3 regions of the Polaromonas sp. DSP2-3-2b2 genome follow, and region 3 is predicted to be linked to each of the others. Evidence: predicted binding sites of a transcription regulator. Region 3 holds the regulator's gene; each other region holds the start of a gene.

Region 1 (4,250 bases), on a different contig from region 3:
TCTCGGCAAAGAGATGGTTTTCAAGAAATTCGGCCGGCGAGTCGGATTGAATGAAAGGCGCGTCCATGGGTTTCCTTTTGTGGTGTTGCTGGCAACTCAGCCCATGATGTGATAGCCGGCATCGACAAAGATGACGTTGCCCGTCAGCGCGCGGGCTGCGTCGCTGCACAGCATGGCCGTCACCGCGCCGACATCACCGATGGTGACGAGCTGGTGCTGAGGCGCGCGGGTCGCGGCATCGTCCAGCAGATTCTCGAAATCCCCGATGCCCGAGGCGGCCCGCGTCTTGATCGGACCGGGCGACACGGCATGCACGCGAATGCCGCTCGGGCCGAGTTCAGCGGCCAGGTAGCGCACCGAGGCTTCGAGCGCCGCCTTGACCGGCCCCATGATTCCGTAGTTCTCGATCACTTTTTGCGCGCCGTAGTAGCTCATCGTGACCAGTGCGCCACCGTCTTTCATCAGCGGCTCGGCCAGCCTGGCCATGCGAATGAACGAATGGCACGACACATCCATGGCGCGGGCAAAGCCTTCGGCGCTGCAATCGACGATGCGGCCGTGCAGGTCGGCCGCCGGTGCAAAGGCGATGGCGTGGAGCACAAAGTCCAGTTTGCCCCAGCGCTGCTCGATCTGCGCAAACAGCGCTTCGAGCTGGCCCGGGTCCTCGACATCGAGCGGCGCGATGATGTCGGCTTCGAGCTGTTCGGCCAGTGGGCGCACATAGGGTTCGGCCTTGGCGTTGAAGTACGTCAACGCCAGCGAGGCGCCCAGCTGCCGCATGACCTGTGCGCAGCCGTAGGCAATGCTCTGGTCGTTGGCAATGCCCACCACCAGGCCTTTCTTGCCCGCCAGGATCGGCAGCGCGAGCGCTGCGTTTGCGCCGAAGGCGGAGGGGGTGGCGTGGGTGCTTGGGTTCGTGTTCATGGTGTGCTCTTTCAGGGAGTCAAGACATAGTGGCCGGGTGCGTCTGCAAGCGCCGGGTAGCCGCGCGCCGGGTTGCCCGCCGGCGGTGGTGCAACGCGCTGGCCGCTGTGCTGCTGCAGCCAGTTCTCCAGCGCAGGCCACCATGAACCTTGGTGCGCAGGCGCAATGTTGATCCAGGTGTCGGGGTCGATGTAGCGGTCGTCGGCGGCGCGAGTGGCCAGCTGATAGCTGCGCTTGACGCCCGGGCCGGGCGGATTCACGATGCCCACGTTGTGGCCGCCGGTGGTCAGGCAGAACGTTACCTCGGTATCGGCGAGCAGGTTGATCTTGTAGACCGAGTGCCATGGCGACACCGTGTCGTGCTGCGTGCCCAGCGCAAAAATCGGCACGCGGATGTCCGTCAGCGCGATGGGCTTGTCATCGACAAGATAGCGGCCCTTGGCCAGGTCGTTCCTGAGGTACAGGCGGCGCAGGTATTCGCTGTGCTGGCGGTAGGGCATGCGCGTGGCGTCAAGATTCCAGGCCGTCAGATCGTTGACGTGCTGGTTGTGCCCCATCAGGTACTCGTGCTCCATGTGCGACCACACCAGGTCGCGCGAGTTGAGCAGGGCGAACGCGCCGGCCATCTGCTTGCCGTCGAGGTAGCCCTTCTCGGCCATCATGTCGTCCAGAAAGGTCAGCTGGCTCTCGTCGATGAACAGGCCAAGCTCGCCCGGCTCCGTGAAGTCGAGTTCGGAGGCCAGCAGTGCCAGGGTGTTGAGCCGGTGATCGTGGGAGCGGGCCATGAACGCCGCAGCCATGGTCAGCAGCGTGCCGCCCAGGCAGTACCCGAGCGCCTGAATCTTCTGCTCCGGCACGATGGCCGTCACCGCGTCGATGGCGGCCATGACGCCGGCCTTCAGGTAGTCATCCATGCCAAGGTTGCGGTCGCTGGAATCGGGATTTTTCCATGACATGATGAAGACCGTGTGGCCGTTTTCGACCAGATACCTGACCAGCGAGTTGCCCGGCGAGAGATCCAGAATGTAGTATTTCATGATCCACGACGGCACGATCAGCACCGGTTCGGCAAACACCGTTTCGGTTTTTGGACTGTACTGGATCAGCTCGATCAGGTGGTTGCGGAACACCACCTTGCCGGGCGTGACGGCAACGCCCTTGCCGGGCACAAAGTTCTCGGTCCCGGGCAGCGGCTGCCCGCTGGCCTGCCGCATCGTGTCTCGCACTTGGTTTTGCACGCCTTGCAGCAGGTTGATACCGCCGGTCTTGAGCGTTTCGCTCAGCACTTCCGGGTTCGTCAGAAAGAAGTTCGATGGCGAAACCATGTCCAGCAACTGTCTGGCGCCAAAGGTCGCGATCTGTTCGTGGTGCGCCGTGACGCCCCGTACACCGGTCGTGGCGTTGTACCACCACTGCTGGTTGAGCAGAAAAGACTGATAGATCAGGTTGAACGGCCACTGCTGCCACTCGGGCGCCGTAAAGCGGCGGTCCTGAGGCAGCGGCTCGATGCAGGGCTCGCCGTGAGCGACCGGGCTTTTCAGTGCCAGCAGTCCGATGCGTGTCGCCTTGCGCACCGCCTTGGTTATCAACTCTTGCTGCTTGCCGGGTGAAATCGCAAGATGCACGAGCCAGTCCATGTAGGCGCTGGCAATGGATGCGGGCGAAATGCCCTGCGTGAGCTGCGCCAGCTTGGCATGCACCACCTGGTCAAGGGCATTTGCTGGCGGGTGCTCGGTCGTTGGATTGTTCATTGAGTGTCTCGCGTGTGAGAAAACTGAAATTCCGAAAAAAGCAGCGTGCGCGGGCTGAAAAGGCGGGGCCGTAACAGTTTCAGGGTGTTTGGCCGGCGGTGGAATGACATGGTTGGGCGTGTGAACTGGGCTACCGTATCGGCCTGTGCTGAACTGCTTGGCTGTATGAATTGAAGGCTGCAAAGCTCAGTGTTTATCCTTAATTTTTTACAGCCTGAAGAAAAGGCCAAGTTATTCGCCTAGTGATTGAGGGGTGGTTGATGTGAATCAAAGAAAGCCCGCTTTGGTGGGCGCCACGCTATCGCTAGCTCAGGGATTCATGGTAGCGCCCGGCTGAAGGCTGCTGGCGCTTGGGCCGGGCATGGCGCTACCGTGCCTAGCCGCTCGCTTTTGTGCGCTGCCAGCCCGCGCGCCGCACCCCTTCCAGCCAGAGGATGCACAGCGCCAGCAGACCAGCCCCGGCCGCAACACCTGCCAGGCCGGGCAGTTCCAGGCCCATCAGCCGGCGCAGCCAGGGCAGCCCCAGCACGACCGCCAGCAGTCCGCCCATCGCGACGGCCATGCGCCACAGCAAGGGGTTAGCACTTGTCATGCCCCGCAGGGCTGAATGGCGCTGGTCCCGGTTGGCCAGGATCAGCAGCATCACGCTGATCATCAGCGTGCAGAACACCACGCTGCGGCCCTGCGCCGCGCTCCAGCCCTGCGCGGCCAGCCACGCATGGCCAGCCAGCAGCACGCCCGCGATGCCCAGGCCCTGCAGCACCGCATAGGCCAGCGGCGCCGCGCCAAAAGGCGAATCGGACACCGGGCGTGGCGGGCGTTCCATCAGCCCGGGGCTTTCGGGGTCGGCTTCAAACACCACCGAGCACGCCGGGTCGATCAGCAACTGCAGCAGCACGATGTGCACCGGCATCAACAGCACCGGCCATTGCAGCAGCGTCGGCACCAGCGCCAGCGCGATGACCGGCACATGCACCGCAAAGGTGAAGCGCGTGGCCTTGCGCAGGTTGTCGTCGATGCGCCGGCCTTGGCGGATGGCCGCGACGATGCGGGCAAAGCTGTCGTCGAGCAGCACCAGGGCAGCGGCTTCACGCGCCACGTCGGTGCCGCGCTCGCCCATGGCGATACCGATATCGGCGGCCTTCAGCGCGGGCGCGTCGTTGACGCCGTCCCCGGTCATCGCCACCACCTCGCCGCTGGCCTGCAACACCTGCACCAGGCGCAGCTTGTGCGCCGGCTGCAGGCGCGCGCACAGGTCCGCGTGGCGCAGGCGCTCGCGCAGCGCGGCGTCGTCCAGCGCGGCGATTTCGGCGCCGGTGATGACGTCAGGCCGCTCCGACAGGCCGACCTGGCGGGCGATGGCACGGGCGGTGGCCGGGTGGTCGCCGGTCATCATGATGACGCGTACGCCGGCGCTCCGGCATTCGGCCAGCGCCACCGCCACTTCGGGGCGCGGCGGGTCGGCCAGGCCGACAAGGCCGAGGAACTCGAAATCGAAGTCGTGCTGGCTTTTCGGCCAGTCGGGTGCAGCGTCTGGCGCGGCGGGCGCGCCGGTCCAGCGGCCGCGCGCCACGC
Region 2 (4,250 bases), on a different contig from region 3:
CAACCGCGAAGTGCGCCGCTATGCCCCGGTCATCGTGGCTGAAACCTTTGTCGAAGGCGATATGGATGCGGCTACCCGCAAGGGCTTCAAGCTGATAGCGGATTACATTTTTGGCAACAACCAGCTGGCAGGCACAGCGGCAGAGAAGACGTCAGCAAAGATCGCGATGACGGCTCCGGTCACTGCCGAGCCTGTGGCAGCGTCCGGGAAGATCGCGATGACCGCTCCGGTGACCGTGGAGCCCGTGGCGGCTGCCTCCTCCATGGCCAGCGCTACCCAATGGCGAATTCATTTCGTGATGCCGAGCCAGTACTCGATGCAAACGCTGCCCAAACCGAACAATGAGGCGGTGAAGTTGCGCGCAATGCCCGCCAGGACTTTTGCGGTGCTGAGCTACTCCGGTTTCAACACGGCCTCCAGGGTTCAGGAGAAAACTGACGATCTAGCCTTCTGGATGAAGTCAAAAAACCTGGAGGCTGTCGGCGCGCCCCAGCTTGCGCGTTACGACCCGCCCTGGACCTTGTCGATGTGGCGCCGAAACGAAATTCAAATGGAAATCAAGACGCCCTGAGCCAGCGGTTTTCCACAGGAGCAGGTCGCTGCGCTGACTCTTTTTCCTGGTCAGCCCGGAGAAGTCTGAGCCGCTGGGACTTCGGCTTCCCGCCAACTCACCGTTCCCCGGTAGGCGTGCCAGCTTGCATGGCCGAGCAGCGGCCCGATCACCACCAGGCCCAATCCCCACGGCAGCAGCGCCACGGCAATCAGCGTGGTGATGATCAGCCCCCACAGCAGCATCACGCCGGGGCTTGAAAACATCACCCGGATGCTGGTGACGGAGGCTGAAACCGCGTCGGTGTCGCGGTCCAGGATCATCGGGATTGACACCACGGCGGTGGAAAAAACCAGCGCCGCGAACATCCCGCCCACCGCCAGGTAAACGGCGACGAATTCCCAGTTCTCGGGGTTGAACACGGCGTTCAGCACGCCGGTGGTCGAAGGAAGGCCGGTGTTGAAAAACACCGCGAACACCACCAGCGAGGCCCGGCCCCAGAGCAGTTCCAGCACGATCAGCACCAGCACCAGCATGCCCATGCTGCGGATGTGGCTGTCCCAGCAGGTCAGCGACGCCCTGAGTTCGGGCTTGAGGCCTTGCTCGCGCCGGCGGCTGACTTCATACAGCCCCATCGCCAGAAACGGGCCGACGAGCAGGCAGCCCGAGGCAATCGTCAGCGTGTATTCGGGCTTGGCGCGAAACACGGCGCCGAGCGTCATGGCCATGAGCCAGAAACAAATCCCATAAAACAGGCCGATGCCGGGGTGGGCCGACAGGTCGCGCCATCCGGCGGCCAGCCAGGCAAAGGGCGCGCCCCGACTGAGCGGCCGCATGATCGCCTGCGGCCCGACCGGGGGCGGAGGCACGTACGGCACGGCCATGACCGGCAGCTCGTCGTGCAGCGTCTCGGGTTGTGACGTAAGGGCTGCGGGCGGAACGCTGCCGTTGTCTCGGGAAGGGGAGGATGTCATGGGGCTTTGGTTGAAAAGGCGAGTCTGTTATCAGTCGTCAGCCTAACCAGTTCCCCGTGTCCTGACCAGTAGGCAAGTACCAACATGCGTTGCCGGTGCGGATTCCAAAGCATGCGCGTCGCCCTGGATTTGGGCGGGCGGGCGGGCAGGGCGATGGGCGGGTCAAGCCAGCGATGGGTCGCTGGCCATGCTGCCGGACTGCCTGAAATGCGGTTGCTCCAGAGTACGGAAAAATAGAAAAAATCGGGTTTCAGGCGGCTTGGTGCTGTTCGAATTTTTCCTGGCAGGGAACGCAGCGCGATGCTTCGGGGCTGGCCTTCAGCCTTGGCGCGGGGATGGGAGCCGCGCAGTCGATGCATTCGCCGTAAGTGCCTGCTCCGATGCGCGCCAGGGCTGCGTCGATCATGGCCAGTTCGCTGGTTTCGCGCTCGCCAATGGCAAACTCCAGTTCGCGCTCGGTGGCCACCTGGGCGCTGGAGTCCTCGCGCCGCTCGAAATGGTCGGCTGCCGCTTCGGCGCGGCCCAGCGTGCCGCCACGCTGGTCGCTGATCTGCGCCAGGATGGCGGTGCGTATGTCTGTCAATTGCTGACGGTAAGACGTTGCTTGTTCTGGGGTCATGGGAGGGGCTCCTTGGTAAATTTAAGTTCATCATGCACCCGCCCGTAATTTTCGTCATTGACAAGGGTCAACGGGCGTAAAACGCCGACGCAGCGCCCGCATCGCCTGCCTGCATGAAGCAATGCCAGTCGATTTTTCAGCGATATTGCCGGCGCATCAGGATCTGCCCGAAGATTTGCAGGTAAGCTTTCACCCCACTGTGCCTCCATCCAACCTTCCTCCACCTCCACCCCTTCCGCCGCGCGCAAGTCGCGGTGCCTTGGCCCTGCCCGGCATCCGGAGCATCGGCGTGGCCCAGCCGCTGAAATGGCTGGCACGCGGTGCCCGCGACATGCGGCGCGGCGGCTGGCTGAGCCTGCTGCACGGCCTGGTGCCTGCCGCGTTCGGCGGCCTGCTGGTGCTGCTGGCGCGCGACCGCTTCTGGCTGCTGGCCGGTGCGTTTTCGGGTTTTCTGGTGGTGGCGCCGGTGCTGGCCACCAGCCTGTATGCCATCAGCCGGGCGATTGAACGCGGCGAGCCGGTCGATCTCCGGCTCATCGTCAACACTTGGACGCGCTGGCAGTACTCGCGCTATGCGGCCAGGGGCGGCTACTGGAGCATGGTGCGCTTCGGCCTGCTGCTGGCCCTGGCCGGCACCGGCTGGGTGCTGACGTCGGCCGCGCTGATCACTCTTTTGGCGCCCGAACCCGTCAAGACGCCGCTGGATTTTCTGCGCTACGTCGTGCTGGCGCCGGGCCACTATGTTTTCGAACTCTGGATGACCATGGGCGGCCTGCTGGCGGCGCCGATCTTTGCCTCCAGCGTGATCGCCATGCCCTTGCTGCTCGACCGCCGGGTCGATGTGCTGCAGGCGGTGCTGACCAGCTGGCAGGCGGTGCTGACCAACCCGGTTCCGCTGGCCTTGTGGGCGGCGCTGATTTTGGTGCTGACGCTGCTCGGCCTGGGCACGCTGCTGCTCGGCCTGGTGGTGGTGCTGCCGCTGCTGGGCCATGCCAGCTGGCATGCCTATCGCGACCTGGTTGATGCCAGTTCGCTGCCCGAACGCCTGCCGCCGGAGGGCGCCGCCTGATGTTCGGCTATTCAGAGGAGCAGGTGGCCGCCTTTGGCCTGTCGTTCGGCGTGGGCGCGTTCATGCTTTACATGCTGTTCATCATCGGGCAGCTGGCGTGGTCGTCCAAGGCTGGAAAGTTCGGCACTTTCGTGATCTTTCTGGGCTTGGCCTTTGGCATGGTGGGCTTTGTCGCCAAGTACTTCATCCAGTGGATGCTGGAGAAATAAAACGCTAGCCCTGGCTGCTGTTTTTGAATAAAAAAACCAGTCTAGCGCAATACCCGTAAGCGTAAGCAGCTATTAAATATATAGCATGCAATGACCCTTGAAAATCGGGCTGGCCGTAGCTGACGATTCGGTCTTGACACAATCAGACCATGAAAAATGACTTCAAAGGCAACAAGCAGGCTTTGCCGAGCAAACTTTGCTCCGTCTGCGGCCGCACCATGACCTGGCGCAAGGCCTGGGCGAAAAACTGGACCGAGGTGCTGTACTGCTCCGATGCCTGCCGGGCCAGGAAAAAGCACAACGGCGCAGCGCCATGACCGGGGTCCGTGCTGCATTGGCTGCGGCCATTCCGGCCCAGCCGGGGCGGCTGCGCCATCTGGTGATGGTGCTGGGCGACCAGCTGGACGAACAAGCTTCGGCCTTCGATGGCTTTGACGCCGAACTCGATGCCGTCTGGATGGCTGAAGTGGCCGAGGAGTCCACCCATGTGTGGTCGGCCAAGCAGCGCATCACCCTGTTTTTAAGCGCCATGCGTCACTTTGCCGACCAGCTGCGCGAACGGGGCTGGACGGTTCACTACACCCGGCTGGACGACAGCGGCAACTGCGGCACGCTGGCTGGCGAATTGCAGGCTGCCACCGCCAGGCTGGCACCCGAAGCGCTGGTCATGACCGCGCCGGGCGACTGGCGCGTGCTGCAGGCCATACGCGAGGCGGCGAAAGCTGCTGGCACGCTGCTCGACATTCGCGACGACCGGCATTTTTTCAGCACCGTGCGCGACTTTGCCGCCCATGCCCAGGGGCGTAAGCAACTGCGGCTGGAATACTGG
Region 3 (4,250 bases):
GAAACAGCGTCCAGACCGGGCGCATGACCGCCGTCTGAGTGGTCAGCCATCCGAGGCCCTGCATCGACGCTGCCGCTACCGCGCCGAGCGCCGAATAACTGGCCAGCCGGCCGGCCTGGAAGCTCCAGAGAGCTGAAGTCTTGCGCGCGCCGGCCGCGTTGCCGATACCCGCACAGGCTGCGCCGCACATGGCGACGCAGTGCGGCCCACCGGCCAGTCCCATCAGTAAGGCCGTCATGGCCAGCGAAGTTTGCATCAGAGCGTTCTAAATGATCCGGGAAAACCTTGCACGCGTACGGTCAGCCTGAAGGTAACGGTCAAAGACCATGGCTACACCCCGCACCACATACCAGCCCATCGCCGTCACCTGAAGGCCGGTGTCGCTAACCTCCACCACGCCCTGCGCCTGCATGGCGCAAAGCTGCTCCAGTTCGGCGGCAAAATAACTTTTGAAATCAATCAAAAACCCCAGTTCAATCGACTCGAACTCCAACTGGCCCTGGCACAGCAGCGCCATGATGACACTGCGCCGCACCAGGTCGTCGCGGGACAGCGCCAGCCCCCGCACGACGGGCAATTGCCCTTGGTCCAGGTGGTCGTAATACTCTTCCAGGGTCCTGGAATTCTGGCTGTAAGCTGCGCCTACCTTGCCAATGGCCGAGACCCCCAGGCCGATCAGGTCGCAGTCGGGCTGGATGCTATAACCCTGGAAATTGCGGTGCAGGCGGCCTTGGCGTTTGGCAACCGCCAGCGCATCGTCAGGCAGGGCAAAGTAATCCATGCCGACGTGCACATAACCGGCATCCTGAAAAGCCGAAAGAGTGTGCGACAACATGGAGAGCCTAGCGCTGGCGCCAGGCAGTTCAGCCGCATCAATCCGGCGTTGCGGCTTGAAACGCTGGGGCAGATGGGCGTAGGCATACAGGGCGATTCGGTCCGGCCGCAGTTGCAGGACCTGCGCCAGCGTGCGGTCAAACGACTCCGGCGTTTGTCGCGGCAGCCCGTGGATCAGGTCAATACTGACAGATTCAAAACCCCTCAGACGCGCGGCTTCGACCAATGAAAAAACCTGCTCGGCAGGCTGGATGCGATGGACCGCTTTTTGCACCGCCGGATCGAAATCCTGGACCCCGAAGCTCAGCCGGTTAAATCCCAGTTCCGCCAGCGTGGCAAGTCGCGCGGGATCAACGGTTCGTGGATCGACTTCAATGGAATACTCTCCGCCCGGTGCAAACTGGAAACTACGCCGCAGCATGGCCATCAACTGGCGCAGTTCGCCATCATTTAGAAAGGTAGGGCTTCCGCCGCCCAGATCGAGCAGGCTGACCGCTTGACCCGTGCCCAGATGGGCAGTGTACAAATCAAGCTCGCGACCAAGGTAGCGCAGATAAGTTTCACCGCGCTCATGGTGTTTGGTGATGATCTTGTGGCAGGTACAGTAATAGCAAAGCGATTCGCAAAAAGGAATGTGCACGTAAAGCGACAGCGGCAACCGCATGGCAGCCGCCCCGTTTCGGCGCTGCGCGAGTGCCTGCGCTAGCTGTTCGGACGTGAAGGCCTCCACGAAGCGGTCTGTCGTCGGATATGAGGTGTAACGGTGCCCCAGAGCATCGAAACGGCCTATCAGTTCGTGAATGGGGATGGGCATACAATCTGCTGCAGGTACGTTTGCGACGGTTCCTTGAACGCGCACCCGCGGCTACGGAGCAGGCACAGCCAATGTATCGTGAAGTTCGCCTTGTTTGTTTGACATATGTCAGCGGTCAGCATGTCTAAAACCATGTAACGAACCCTCGTGAGGAGAATGTCATGTTTGAGGTTACACCAGAGTCCATGGGGACGGGCAAGCGCGGAGAAGCCTCAAGCGACGCCAGACTCCAGCCCATCAATCCTGCCGCCATAAAAGTTGCATGCTCCAATTGCAACCTTCGTGAACTCTGCATGCCCATGGGCCTGAAGGCCGATGAGATGGACAGGATCGAGGAAGTGGTGGCTGTACGTCGTAAGGTCAAACGCGGCGGCCGCCTGTACAGCAACGGTGAAAAATTCACGTCCCTGTTTGCCATCCGCACCGGCTTTTTCAAAACATGCATTACCACCGAAGACGGTCGTAATCAGGTTACCGGTTTTCAGATGGCTGGAGAGATCATCGGTCTGGACGGCATCGTCAGGGAACACCACACCTGCGACGCTGTAGCGCTGGAAGACGCTGAAGTGTGCGTGATGCCGTTTGACCGCATCGAAGAGTTGTCCAGGGAAGTTGTATCGCTTCAACGCCATGTGCACAAGATCATGAGCCGCGAGATCGTTCGTGAACATGGCGTGATGCTGCTGCTGGGCAGCATGCGCGCAGAGGAGCGCCTGGCCGCCTTTTTACTCAATCTGGTCCAGCGACTCCATGCTCGCGGCTTCTCGCAATCCGAACTTCTGTTGCGCATGACGCGAGAGGAAATCGGCAGCTACCTAGGCTTGAAGCTCGAAACGGTCAGCCGAACTTTTTCAAAATTCGTCGAAGACAAAATTGTGGAAGTCAAGCAGCGCCATGTGCGCATCCTTGATACCGAAGCGCTCAAACTGATCGTGAACAACAACCAGAAAACCTGCTGACACTGAAATTTTTCTGTGTGGGCTGACTGACAAACGTTTTAATTTGCCTTCACTTCTTTGGCACCGCTTTCGAGCCGACCATCTGCGGCCAATTCGCGACGATTTACTTCGAATGGCGACATGGCAAGCAGGGTCGTCAAGGCACTCGACACCATGGTCAGCAGCCAGAATACAAAAAAAGCCAGCGTATAGACGGCGTCCCGAGACAACGCCAGAGGCTGGCCGAACCAATGCAGGCTTTGCGGATCAACCAGGGCAAACACCAGCATCTCTATCACGCCCGCCACCAGAAAGGCAGGCCATGCAATCCACATCATTCGTTGGGCCAGCATAGAATTTAAATCTTTCTTGCAACTTGAGGACTGAATGGACGGATCCTTACCGAATTTCCTTCACTTTTCAAGGCTCGGCAGGCACCTGGACACCTGTGGCCGCATGATTTCGGGCCTGCATCGCTGGCGCCATGTTGGTGGAGGATGCCTCCCGATCCGCTGCAACCGACCGCGTTGCCTGACCGTAGCTGGTCACGACAGGATCGGGAACCTTGATGGCCAGGTACAAGGTGATGAATGAGGCGACGATCACTACGGCGGGTCCTGCGAAAACCATCCACACATGCCCAAATTTCCACCAGGGTTGTCCGTGTTCTTCGTTCATGATATTTCCATTGTTATATGTTAGCGGGGCACCAGAAATACCGACTTCTCGACCACGCGTCCAGGCGAGTTGACAGCCTCGATTTCAAAGTGGATTTCATGCGAGCCTGGACTTGCAGCCTCGTACGGCAATTGCAGGGTAATAGGAACCCCGCGCGCTTGGGTTGCATCGACAGTGAGTGTGCCTTCGGAGGCTAGCATCAGACCCGGCAAGCCTGTGGCGGTAATGCGGTAATGCTGGGTGGTTTCGGTCGCATTCATCACTTGCAGGCGATAAACATTTTCGATCTTTCCGCCGCTGACGATACGCGCCAGCGAAGCACGGTCACGAATCACGTCGACCTTGAATGGGGAGCGCAACGCCAAACTAATGAACAAGGCGGCAGTAACGCCCAGCAAGATGGCCGTGTAGACCAGCACCCTGGGGCGGAATATGCGACGCAAAAGCTGCGATCTGCCCCAGCCCTGTACCACCGCATTCTGTGTTGAATAGCGAATCAGGCCGCGCGGATAGTTCATTTTGTCCATCACGGTATCGCACACATCGATGCACGCCGCGCAACTGATGCACTCGTATTGCAGACCTTTGCGGATGTCGATCCCCGTCGGGCAGACCTGGACACAAAGTGTGCAGTCAATGCAGGAACCCAAGTTCAGGGCAGTCGGATCGGCCTTCTTGGAACGAGATCCGCGGGGTTCACCGCGCGCCTCGTCATAGGTGACAATCAATGTGTCCTTGTCAAACATCGCGCTCTGAAACCGGGCATACGGACACATGTACTTGCAGACCTGCTCGCGCATGTAGCCTGCATTGCCATACGTGGCGAATCCATAAAAGAAAACCCAGAAGGTTTCCCACGGGCCCATGCCTGCATTGATGAAACTGACGCTTAGTTCCTTGATAGGCGTGAAATAACCGACAAAGGTAAACCCCGTCCACAAGGCCAGAGCAATCCACAAAAACTGCTTGCTGGCCTTGCGTGCCAA

The links. Region 3 encodes FNR, which switches genes on or off when oxygen is low (the NO sensors DNR and NnrR bind a similar motif). Its sites were predicted from a motif close to TTGATNNNNATCAA; they were not measured.
Region 1: ACP7AD_RS15305 (PHA/PHB synthase family protein) is a predicted target of FNR. The motif match lies at 2,933-2,946, and genes of this name have one in related genera.
Region 2: ACP7AD_RS00530 (TraR/DksA family transcriptional regulator) is a predicted target of FNR. The motif match lies at 2,201-2,214, and genes of this name have one in related genera.

The regions. Positions count from the first base shown of each region.
Region 1 covers NZ_JAFCTH010000021.1:55,080-59,329, forward strand. The annotation lists gene ACP7AD_RS15295 (bifunctional enoyl-CoA hydratase/phosphate acetyltransferase) at 1-67, opposite strand, end outside; gene fabI (enoyl-ACP reductase FabI) at 97-924, opposite strand; gene ACP7AD_RS15305 (PHA/PHB synthase family protein) at 936-2,675, opposite strand; gene ACP7AD_RS15310 (cation-translocating P-type ATPase) at 3,052-4,250, opposite strand, start outside.
Region 2 covers NZ_JAFCTH010000001.1:102,443-106,692, reverse strand. The annotation lists gene ACP7AD_RS00540 (SOUL family heme-binding protein) at 1-571, shown strand, start outside; gene ACP7AD_RS00535 (DUF2189 domain-containing protein) at 622-1,434, opposite strand; gene ACP7AD_RS00530 (TraR/DksA family transcriptional regulator) at 1,775-2,143, opposite strand; gene ACP7AD_RS00525 (DUF2189 domain-containing protein) at 2,403-3,212, shown strand; gene ACP7AD_RS00520 (DUF2788 domain-containing protein) at 3,212-3,421, shown strand; gene ACP7AD_RS00515 (DUF2256 domain-containing protein) at 3,571-3,738, shown strand; gene ACP7AD_RS00510 (cryptochrome/photolyase family protein) at 3,735-4,250, shown strand, end outside.
Region 3 covers NZ_JAFCTH010000020.1:16,706-20,955, reverse strand. The annotation lists gene ACP7AD_RS14830 (sulfite exporter TauE/SafE family protein) at 1-256, opposite strand, end outside; gene hemN (oxygen-independent coproporphyrinogen III oxidase) at 266-1,648, opposite strand; gene fnr (fumarate/nitrate reduction transcriptional regulator Fnr) at 1,885-2,607, shown strand; gene ACP7AD_RS14815 (hypothetical protein) at 2,646-2,939, opposite strand; gene ACP7AD_RS14810 (nitrogen fixation protein FixH) at 3,007-3,264, opposite strand; gene ccoG (cytochrome c oxidase accessory protein CcoG) at 3,285-4,250, opposite strand, start outside.